DNA from 2 places in the Thermus sp. KWY1 genome. Region 1 is predicted to be linked to the other one. Evidence: riboswitches for the same ligand, from Rfam matches in the RefSeq annotation. Region 1 holds a riboswitch; the other holds the start of a gene.
What was found. A riboswitch is a leader RNA that binds a small molecule or an ion and turns the genes downstream of it on or off. The one in region 1 is predicted to bind cobalamin.
Positions count from the first base shown of each region.

Region 2: it holds a riboswitch for cobalamin, as region 1 does, so the genes downstream of both, AC27GT_RS05090 (ABC transporter substrate-binding protein) here and AC27GT_RS03400 (acyl-CoA thioesterase) in region 1, are expected to answer to the same signal.

Region 1 is NZ_BAAJPG010000011.1:53,464-58,654, forward strand. Features, by position in the region: gene AC27GT_RS03385 (extracellular solute-binding protein) at 1-579, opposite strand, end outside; gene AC27GT_RS03390 (LacI family DNA-binding transcriptional regulator) at 646-1,623, opposite strand; gene AC27GT_RS03395 (glycoside hydrolase family 130 protein) at 1,697-2,743, shown strand; cobalamin riboswitch at 2,865-2,995, shown strand; gene AC27GT_RS03400 (acyl-CoA thioesterase) at 3,207-3,572, shown strand; gene AC27GT_RS03405 (ribonucleotide-diphosphate reductase subunit beta) at 3,582-4,553, shown strand; gene AC27GT_RS03410 (ribonucleoside-diphosphate reductase subunit alpha) at 4,563-5,191, shown strand, end outside.
Region 2 is NZ_BAAJPG010000017.1:85,071-90,261, reverse strand. Features, by position in the region: gene AC27GT_RS05105 (hypothetical protein) at 1-219, opposite strand, end outside; gene AC27GT_RS05100 (ABC transporter ATP-binding protein) at 200-952, opposite strand; gene AC27GT_RS05095 (FecCD family ABC transporter permease) at 939-1,967, opposite strand; gene AC27GT_RS05090 (ABC transporter substrate-binding protein) at 1,971-2,825, opposite strand; cobalamin riboswitch at 2,958-3,117, opposite strand; gene AC27GT_RS05085 (ROK family transcriptional regulator) at 3,249-4,442, shown strand; gene AC27GT_RS05080 (ABC transporter substrate-binding protein) at 4,399-5,191, shown strand, end outside.

The sequences.
Region 1 (5,191 bases):
GGTGGCAAAAGCAAAAGCACCGAAGCGAGCAAAGTCCGCCACCAAGCATATCCCCGCCACATCCTTCAACTGCGACTGCACCTGACGGATTTTGGCTTCAAAGGTTTCCCAGGTATCCTGCTGATTCGGGTAGGGGACCTTGGCCTCGTCAAAGAGGTCCTTGTTGAAGACCAAGGCCAGGGTGTTGAAGTCCTTGGGGATTCCGTAGAGCTTTCCCCGGTACGTGAAGGCCTGGACCAAGTTGGGGAGGAACTCGCCGACTTCCTGTTTACTAAAGTGGGCGTCTAGGGGCTCTACCCTTCCCGTGGCAAAAAGGCTTTCCGCCCAGAAGATGTCCACATAGAAGAGGTCGGGAGCCGTGCCAGCGGAGAGGGCATTAAAAAGCCACTGCGTGTAGTCGCCTTCGATGGGTTGGTAGATAACACGTATCCCTTCCCGGTCCAGCTTAGGCTGGACCACCTCCTTGAGAAGACCGTTGACAATGGCGATGTCTGTACCGCCCCAGCCGGAGATGCGTACCTGCGTTTGGGCCAAGGTCAGCCCGAGCATGGCTAAAACGACAACCAAGATTCTTAGCATACCCCTCCTCCTTCACCAGTCTGCCTAAAGCCTATAGCCTGAAGCCGATCGGGCGAGATCCTTTCCCTATTCCACCTCCCTTCGCGCCGTAGAACCCCTGGGAACCAGATGAACAGGCACCCGCTTCCCATATGGGCTCTTTCTCTGTAAAGCTTCCCGGAGAAGCCTTACCGCTTCGCGGGCGATGGTAGGGATGTCCTGGTGGATGGTGGTGAGCCTTTCCCCTACCTCGGGGAGGTCGTCGTACCCCACCAGGCTAACGTCAGCAGGAACATGAAGGCCCAGATCCTCCAAAGCAGCCCAGGCCCCCAAGGCCATTTCGTCGGAGGCGGCAAAAAGAGCCGAGAAACGCAAGCCCCCCTCCCATGCCCGCCTCACCGCCCGGTAGGCATGGAGGGCATCAAAGTTGCCGTCCAGAACCAGCTCCGGGCGCCACGTTAGCCCCGCTTCCAGAAGGGCCCTCTTATACCCAAGAAGCCGCTCCCTTCCCGCCTGGTGATGTAAATGCCCCGTAAGGTGAGCAATGTCCCGGTGACCCAGTTCTAACAGGTGTCGGGTGGCCTTATAGCCCCCCTCCTCATCGTCTGGGGCTACCCAGAAGGTTCCGGGATAACAGCCGATGAGCACAAAGGGTACGTTGTCCTTTCGTAGGGTTTCGATACGGGGGTCGTGGTCATGAGCACCCAGTAAGAGGTACGCCCTTGCCTTCTCTAAAGGCAGGCCGCGGGTATCCGTGGCAACCTCCATCACCCGCAAACCCAGGCGCCACACCTCCTCGGAGAGGGCTTCCAGCAGGAGGGTAAAGTAGGGTGTATAGCGCCGCACTCCTGGGGCCAGAAGGAGGCCAACGGCCGTGGATTGCCCCACTAGTTCCCTGGCAGCGGCATTGGGAACGAAACCCTGGGTACGAACCACCTCTAACACCCGGGCCCGGGTTTCCGGGCTAACCCCAGGCCGGCCATTGAGGACTCGGCTTACGGTACCTACGGAAACGTTTGCGAGCCTAGCGATTTCCTTTATCGTCAGCTTCTTTCTGGTCTCCATCGTAAACGTTTTCCACAGCTTAACCCAGGACCCGGCCCGCGTCAAGCCAAGGTTGCCCCGCTAGGATAGGGACATGGGAATATCCGAGCTGGAGGAAACCTTGAGGGCCAAGGCGGAAACGTTCTTGGCCCAAAGGCAAGGCTTCCGGATTGAGAAAACGGAGGACGTGTTTGCCCGGCGCTTTTACCTTTCCCCGGAGCGGGTGAAGGTGGTGAACCACTTGAGGGGGAAACCCCTGGCGGTATTTAACCCCGGGGTAGCGTACAGGGACGGAGTAGTACACCTTTTTGTACGTCTGATCTTCGATTACTACGGCTACGCCTCCAGCGTGGGGTACGTGGCCCTTCCCCTGGAAGACCTGCTCGCCGGTCAGTTGCCTGACCCTTTGCCGGTGGAGATCGTCCTTTACCCAACCGAAGTCTGGGAGGCCTCGAGGGGATGCGAGGATCCCCGGGCCCACGCCTGGGGTGCAGGCTTCCTCCTCTTCTATACCGGCGTGGGCAAGTTGGGTGAAGCTCGCCTCACCGACCACAAGGATGTCTTTTTCCCAGCCTTGGCCCTGGCCGAGTTCGATCCGGACCTAAAGCTCCGGCGCAAGGGATTGGTGCGAATAGGCCCGGCAGGAAAGAGCCTCCTTTTGCCGGCTAAGGGGGCCACGTTACTCCAGGGGAATGCCGTTCTTCTAAGGCCCAGCCTTCCCGGAGTTCCAGACATGGGTTGGCGGGGGCGGTTGGATTGGAACCACCTCTCCATCGACCAGTTGGAACCCATCCTGGCCCCAGAATCCTTTGAGTTCAAGGTGGGGTGGTCCACCAATGCCTACCCCTTGGGGGATGGAACCTATTTGGTGGCCTACCACGGCATCCTCCGCCGGGACTTGTCCTATCGCCACGGTTTCGCATTGCTTTCGGGCGACGGTGAACTTCTTGCTCTGTCCTCCTACCTTTTGGCCCCTCAGGGTCTTGTGGAAACGTACGGGGACCGGCCGTTTACCTTGTACGGCAACGGTCTCTTCCTGCACGGGGACGAATTGGTTTTCGTGGGTGGGGTAGGGGACTACGCCGTGGGTGTTTTCACCGCCCCTTGGCAGGAGGTGCTCGTGCGGCTCACGCCCCTGTAATGGACTGCACCACAAAAGTCTGCGATCAGGCAACCGGGAAAACCGGCGCAGGGTATTGACGGTTTTCCCCAACAAGTTGTAGCCTCCTGAGTAGGACACCCAATACTTAGGGTGTCCCGGCCGCGATGCCAGGCCGACAGGCCTGGACGCCAGCCGGCGGTGGGGGAAGTCCGGTGAAAGTCCGGCGCTGTCCCGCAACGGTAACCGGCTTTGTCCGGAAGCCCGAGTACCCGCTTCGCGGCCTTACCCCGTAGCCCTCGAGGCAAGGGTGAAGGTGGTGATGCCTGTGGGACCTTAGACTCCTAATCCCCCAAAACCCGGTGGCCCAAGGTCCTTGGGCCAGGCGACCTTAGGCAAGTTCTTGCCCAGCGCGGGGTTATTCCCCTTGGGCAGGTAGAAGGGATGGCTTAGCTTTTACGGGCCCAAAGACGGCCCTCGGAGGTCCGTGGTGAAGGAAACGCGCATGGTCTACCCGGTTTTCCCTGGGGAAACCAACCATTACGGGACCCTTTTTGGCGGCACCGCCATGGCCTGGATGGACCAGGCAGCCTTCGTGGCGGCAACCCGCCACGCCAGGCGCAAGGTGGTGACGGTGCACTCGGATGCGGTGGACTTCAAGCGCCCCGTGCCCCTGGGCTCCATCGTGGAGCTGGTGGCACGGGTGGTGGAGGTGGGCCGCACCTCCATGCGGGTAGAGGTGGAGATGTGGGTGGAACCCATTGAGTCAGGTAAGGAAGCCTATCTGGCGGCTAAGGGTGGGTTCGTGCTGGTGGCGGTGGATGGGGAGGGGCGTCCCGTTTTCGTTCCGCCTTTGGAGCCCGTGGCTTAGGGGGACACCATGCTCACGGATCCTAGGCCCCACTACCGTCCCTACGAGTATCCGAGGCTTTTAGCCTACCGGGACGCCATCCGGCACAGCTACTGGCTCCACACGGAGTTCAGCTATGCGGCAGACGTCCAGGACTACGCCCTGGCGGGCCCTGAGGTGCGCTCGTTGGTGGAGCGCTCCCTTCTTGCCATCTCCCAGGTGGAGCTTTCCGTGAAGCTCTTCTGGGCCCGAACCTACGAGGTCTTCCCGAAGCCAGAGGTGGCCGAGGTGGGCATGACCTTCGCCGAAAGCGAGGTGCGTCACGCCAACGCCTACGCCCACCTTTTGGATCTCCTGGCCCTCGAGGACCGCTTTGCCCAGGCCTTGGAGGAGGAGACCGCCTTAGGGGAACGGCACCGCCACTTAACCGAGGTCCTGGGATCCGCCTTCCGAGGCAACCTGAGGGGTCACGCCCTCGCCCTCCTTCTCTTTTCTGCCTTCACCGAACACGCCTCCCTTTTCTCCCAGTTCTACGTGCTTATGGCCCTGAACAAGCGCCTTGGGCGCTTCAAGGGGATCTCCAACGCCATCGAGGCCACCAGTAAGGAGGAAAACCTGCACGGCCTCTTTGGGGTAGAGCTCCTCAGGATCCTTAGGGGAGAGCGGCCGGACCTCTTCGGGCCCTCCTTTACCGAGGAGGCCCTGGATAGGGTAGAGGCCTTCTTTCGCACGGAGGAGGCCCTTTTGGAGTGGATCTTCGCCCGGGGGGACACCGAGGCGGTGAGGGGAGAGGAGGTCCTGGAGTTCCTTAAGTGGCGGTACAACCAGGTTCTTTCCCTCCACGGCCTGCCCGCGCCCTTCCCCGTGCGGAAGGAGTGCCTAAGGGATACGGAGTGGTTTGACCTGGAGCTTTTGGCGGACAAGGAAGTGGACTTCTTCAACAAGAGGAGCGTGGCCTACGCCCGCAGGGTGCAGAGCTACGACCCGGAAAGCCTTTTCTAGGAGGGAAGGATGACCAAGACCAAGCGGGAATACCGGCCCTGGTACTGGGCCAATGAATGGACGAGGCTCTACATGAGCCGGGGCTACCTTCTCCCTGGGGTGACGCTGGAGGAAAGGGTGAAGGAGATCGCCGACCGGGCGGAGGCCCTGACCCGCATCGAGGGCTTCTCCCGCAAGTTCGAGGAGTACATGGCCAAGGGTTGGTACTCCTTGGCCACCCCCATCTGGGCCAACTACGGCCTCAAGCGGGGTCTCCCCATCTCCTGCTACGGCACCTACGTGGAAGACGACACCGCCTCCATCCTGAGGGCGGTGGCGGAGATCAGCATGATGAGCAAACAGGGTGGGGGCACCTCGGTTTACCTGGGGGCCCTTCGCCCCAGGGGAGCCCCCATCCGGGACAACGGGGAAAGCAATGGTTCCTACGCCTTTGCTTCTCTCTTCGACCGGGTGATCGAGGTGTTCAACCAGGGTTCCACCCGGCGGGGGCAGTGCGCCGCCTACCTCCCTATCGAGCACCCGGACCTCGAGGAGTGGTTCAAGATCCAGCGGGAAGGAGGGGAGATCCAGTCCCTCTTCTGGGGGGTTTCCGTGGGGGATGCCTGGTTGGAGGAGGCCATCGCCGGGGACAGGGAGAA
Region 2 (5,191 bases), on a different contig from region 1:
CCACTCAAAGGCCAGGGGGTCCACCGGCAAAGGGTAGTGGAGAACCCCTTCCCGGGGCAGGCCAAGCCGCAGGCGCTCGGGCAGGGAAAGCTTACCCACCAGGAGGTAACGGGCCCTCTTGGGTCCGGATTCCGTGTAAAAGGCCACCTCCTCCCCTAGGTCCAGGAGGAAAGCCCGGCCACGGATGTAGAGCCTGGCCCTATCCGTCCAGGTAGACATGGGGCCTCCCCATGAGGTGGGCCACCCGCACCCCTGGGCCGTAGAGGTTTTGCAGAAGGGCTTCCGTGAGCACCGCCTCCGGCCTCCCTTCCGCCAAAAGCCGTCCCCCTTTCAACACCGCCACCCGTCCGGCCAAAGCCGCCTGGTTGGGGTCGTGAAGGACGGAAAGAATCCCCATCCCCTTGGCAACCAGGTTTTGGAAGAGAGCAAGAAGCCCACCCTGGTATTCCAGGTCCAGGAAGGTGGTGGGCTCGTCCAGAAGGAGGTAGCGGGGCCTCGCCGCCAGGGCCCGGGCCAGAAGAACCCGCTGGCGTTCCCCGCCGGAAAGGCTACCCAGGTACCGGCCCCGGAAACGGGAAGCCCCCGTAACCTCCAAAGCCCACTCCACCGCTTCCACATCCTCCCACCCCTCGCGCCCCCAAAGGCCCAGGTGGGGAAGCCTTCCTAAGCGCACCACCTCCTCCACCAAGAGCCCCTCCGGGTAGGGGCCTCCCTGGGGCAGGTAGGCGAGGAGCCGGCCCCGGGCATAGCTTCCATAACCCCGAAGGGGCTTTCCCTCCAGAAAGACCCCCCCTGCCCTGGGCCGGAGGAGCCCCGCCATAACCCTCAGAAGGGTGCTCTTCCCCGATCCATTGGGGCCCAAAAGGGCCACCCACTCCCCCGGCCTTACGGCCAGGTCCACCCCTAAGAGGGCATAGGGCCCCACGATCCCCTTGGCCTCAAGCCCTTCCACGCCGCCTCCACATCAGGTACAGGAAGAATGGCCCCCCAAGAAGAGTGGTCACCACCCCCACGGGAAGCTCCGCCGGCCGGGTAAGGGTGCGGGCCAGGAGGTCCGCCAGCGTTAGGAGAACCGCCCCGCCTAGGGCAGAAGCAGGCAGAAGCAACCGGTAATCCTCGCCCAAGAGGCGCCGGAGGAGATGGGGGGTAATCAGGCCCACGAAGCCGATGATCCCCGCCTGGGCCACGGCAGCAGCCACCAACAGGCTTGCGGCAAGGAGGAGGAGGAGTTTCAGGCCCTCGAGGGGTAGCCCCATGCTCCGGGCCACCTCCTCCCCCAGCTGGAGGGCGTTCAACACCCGCCCCAAAAGCAACAGCGGGGGAAGCGCCAGAAGGAAAAAGAGGACCATGGCCTTCACCGAAGGCCAGCCCATGAAGGCCAGGTTGCCCAGGGTGTAGGCGAAGACCGCCCGCACTCGGTCGGCGTCCTGCATCATCAGGTAGGTGGTGGCCCCGGTCAAAACGCTCCCCACCACCACCCCCGCCAGGACCAGCTCCCCCGTCCGGGCCGCGCCCCCTGCCAGAACCAGGGTGAGGAAGGTGGCGGAGAGGGCCCCGAGGAACCCGAAGAGGGTGGCGGAAAGGGGAAGGCTTTGGAAGATGGCCTGCTGGGCAAAGGCGGGGGCCAGGCCCCCCAGCAAGCTGGCCAGAAGGGTCACGGCGAAGGCTGCTCCCGCCGCCGAGCCCATGAGGTAGGGGTCGGCCAGGGGATTGCGGAAAAGCCCCTGGAAGCTGGCCCCCGCCACCCCCAAGGCCGCCCCCACCAGCATCCCCCCCAGAACCCTGGGGAGCCGCATCTCCGTGACGATGGGATTCTCCTTTAGGCCCAAAAGGGCTTGGAGCACCTCGCCCGGCGGTAGGCTCACCGCCCCCATGGCTACCCCCAGCACCAGGGCCAGGAGGAGCAGGAGGAGGAGCCAGAAAAAGACCAGGCTCCGCCTAAGGGCCAGGGGGAGGGCCCGGGTCATGGCCTAGCGCCCGTGGAAGCAATCCACCAGAAGCCTAAGCCCCTGGGCCACCCGGGGGCCTGGACGGGAGAGGAGGCTATCCTGACCCCCGGTAAACACGCAGATGCGCCCTGTCTGCACCGCCTTCACCCGGCTCCAGCCAGGCCTGGCCCGGATGGTTTCCAGGGCACCCGGGTAGGTGGCCACGATCACCTCGGGGTTCTTCTCCACCACGAACTCGGGGGCGATCTTGGGGAAAAGGCCCAGCTCCTTGGGGATGATGTTCACCCCCCGGGCCTTTTGGATCAGGACCCCGATGAAGCTCTCCGGACCCACGGTGTAGGGGGTGGGGTCGATCTCGTAGTAAACCCGGGGCCGGGTCGGGGCCTTGGCCGCCCGGGACTCCTCCTGGTACACCTCCCGCTGAATCTGGGCCACCAGGCGCTCCGCCTGGGCCTCGAGGCCAAGAAGCCTCCCCAGGGTGCGGGTGGTGCGGAAGATGTCCTCGTAGGTCTCGGTGCGCACCGCATACACCGTTAGGCCCGCCCGCTCCAGGGTTTCGTACAAACGCCCGTACTTGGAAACCAGAACCAGATCCGGCTTCAGGGAGACGATGAACTCGGGGTTGGGATTGTAAAGCCCCCCCGCCTTGGGCAGGGCCTTCACCCTCTCGGGCCAGTCGGAGTAGTCGTCGGTGGCCACGATGCGGTCGCAAGCCCCTAGGGCGCAGACCGTTTCCGTCACCGAGGGCAACATGGTGACGATCCGTTTGGGCGGTGCCTTGACGGTAACCGTGCGCCCAAGGTCGTCGGTGACCGTCAAGGGGAAAGCCAAGGCCAAGGCCCAAAGAGCTGCCAGGAAGACCAGTATCCTTCTCATACCTACCTCCCTAAGGCCGCTAGGGCCAGGCCCGGGGGAGGTAGGGAAAACCCCTGCCGGAAAGCGGCAGGGGCGCAAATGGCTTTGCAAACCCCCATCGCTCCCCCATCCGCGTGAGGTGCCCGCCTCGGGGTCTGGCGGGCGGCCCTGGCAGGTATTCGGGCTTCCGGCCTGCGAAGCTTAAGCCCAAAGCGTGGCCGGTTACCGTTGCGGGACAGCGCCGGACTTGCACCGGACTTCCCCACTTTAAGCCTGGACTACGCGCCCAGGCACCAGGGCAACGGACCTGGCTTTGAGGCCCTAGCGGGCCTTAAGGCCAGGCTAAGCCTAACGGGGCAAAAAGGCAAGGGCTTGACACATCCGGGGACGGGTGATTTACTTAGTCCCGAGAACGAACTAAAGGGCCAAGGGAAAGGAACTGGGATGCGCAAAGGGGACACGCAGGAAATCCGCAGGCTCAACCGCCGGGCCATCCTGGCCCACCTGAGGCGGGGCCCCCTTACCCGGGCGGACCTTTCCCGGCTTACCGGTTTGGCTAAAAGCGCGGTAAGCCGCCTGGTGGATGAGCTTTTACAGGAGGGCCTTCTGGAGGAAGGGGCCTTTACCTCTCCCCCCGTGGGCCGGCCCGGCACCCTCTTGCACCTGCGCCCTGGCGTCCGCTTTGCCCTAGGCGCGGAACTGGGGGTGGAGGAGACCGTCCTTCTGGCCCTGGACTGGCGGGGAGAGGTTCTATGGGCCAGGGAATGGAGCCACCCCCGGGAGGCCGGTCCCAGGGAACGCCTGGAACGGCTTCTGCAGGAAATTCTTCCCCATGTACCGGGGCCCTTGGGCCTGGGGTTCACCCTGCCTGGGGTGGTGGTGGAGGACCGGCTCCTCCTGGCCCCCAACCTGGGCTGGAAAAACCTGGACCTGCGGCCCCTGCTCTCCCACTTTCCCCTGCCCACGGCCTTGGAAAACGATGCCAAGGCCTCGGCCCTGTCCGAGGTCTTCTTTCACGGCGAGGCTAACCTCGCCTACCTGGTGCTCAGCACGGGCTTGGGAATCGGGGTGGTATCGGATAGCCGGATCCTGCGGGGAGCGGGTGGGGCCGCTGGGGAGCTGGGCCACTGGCTCGGCCAGGGGCACAAGCCCTGCGCCTGCGGCCGGGTGGGATGCTTGGAAACCGAACTGGGCCTCGGTGCCCTCTTGGAGCACTACCGGTCCCTGGGCGGAAAGGCAGGGGACCTCGAGGCCCTGCTCCAGCAGGCCAAGCAGGGGGAGGCTTTGGCCCTCGAGGCCATCCACCACTTGGGTGAGGCCTTGGGACGCTTCCTGGCCAACCTGGCTGTGGCCTACGACCCGGCCCGGGTGGTCATAGGGGGCAAGGCGGCCGAGTTCTTCCCCTACCTGGAGCAATCCTTGCGCCAGTCCTTGGCGGCCCATGCCTTCCTGGAAGCCCATCGTTCCTTGCCCGTGCAACCTTCCCTTTATGGTCACCTGGCCCCGGCGGTGGGTGGGGCCAGCCTCTTTTTGGTGAGGTTTTTCGAGCTGGGCGGCCTGTGGGCGGAAAGCCCACGTCGCAATGGAGGTAGGTATGAGGAAGTGGCTTTTGGCGATCGGCGTGGCCTTGGGGCTTAGCGCCCTGGCCCAGACGGGCAAGCTGGAGATCTTCTCCTGGTGGGCGGGAGACGAAGGCCCGGCCCTCGAGGCCCTCATCCGGCTTTATAAGCAAAAGTATCCCGGTGTGGAGGTCATCAACGCCACGGTTACCGGCGGGGCAGGGGTGAACGCCAAGGCGGTCCTGAAGACCCGCATGCTGGGCGGTGACCCGCCCGACACCTTCCAGGTGCACGCCGGGCAGGAACTCATCGGCACCTGGGTGGTGGCCGACCGCATGGAGGACCTCACCAGCCTCTTCCGGCAGGAGGGTTGGCTCCAAGCCTTCCCCAAGGGCCTCATCGACCTCCTCTCCTACAAGGGAGGCATCTGGAGCGTGCCCGTCAACATCCACCGCTCCAACGTCATGTGGTACATCCCCGCCAAGCTGAAGGAATGGGGGGTGACCCCGCCCAAGACCTGGGCGGAGTTCCTCGCCACCTGCCAGACCTTGAAGCGGAAGGGCCTTGAAGCACCCTTGGCCTTGGGCGAGAACTGGACCCAGCAGCACCTTTGGGAAAGCGTGGCCCTGGCCACCCTGGGAGCCGACGGCTGGAATAACCTCTGGAGCGGCAAGCTAAAGTTCACCGACCCCAAGGCGGTGGCCGTATGGGAAACCTTTGGCAAGGTGCTGGATTGCGCCAACAAGGACGCCGCGGGGCTTTCCTGGCAACAGGCGGTGGACCGGGTAGTCCAGGGCAAGGCCGCTTTCAACATCATGGGCGACTGGG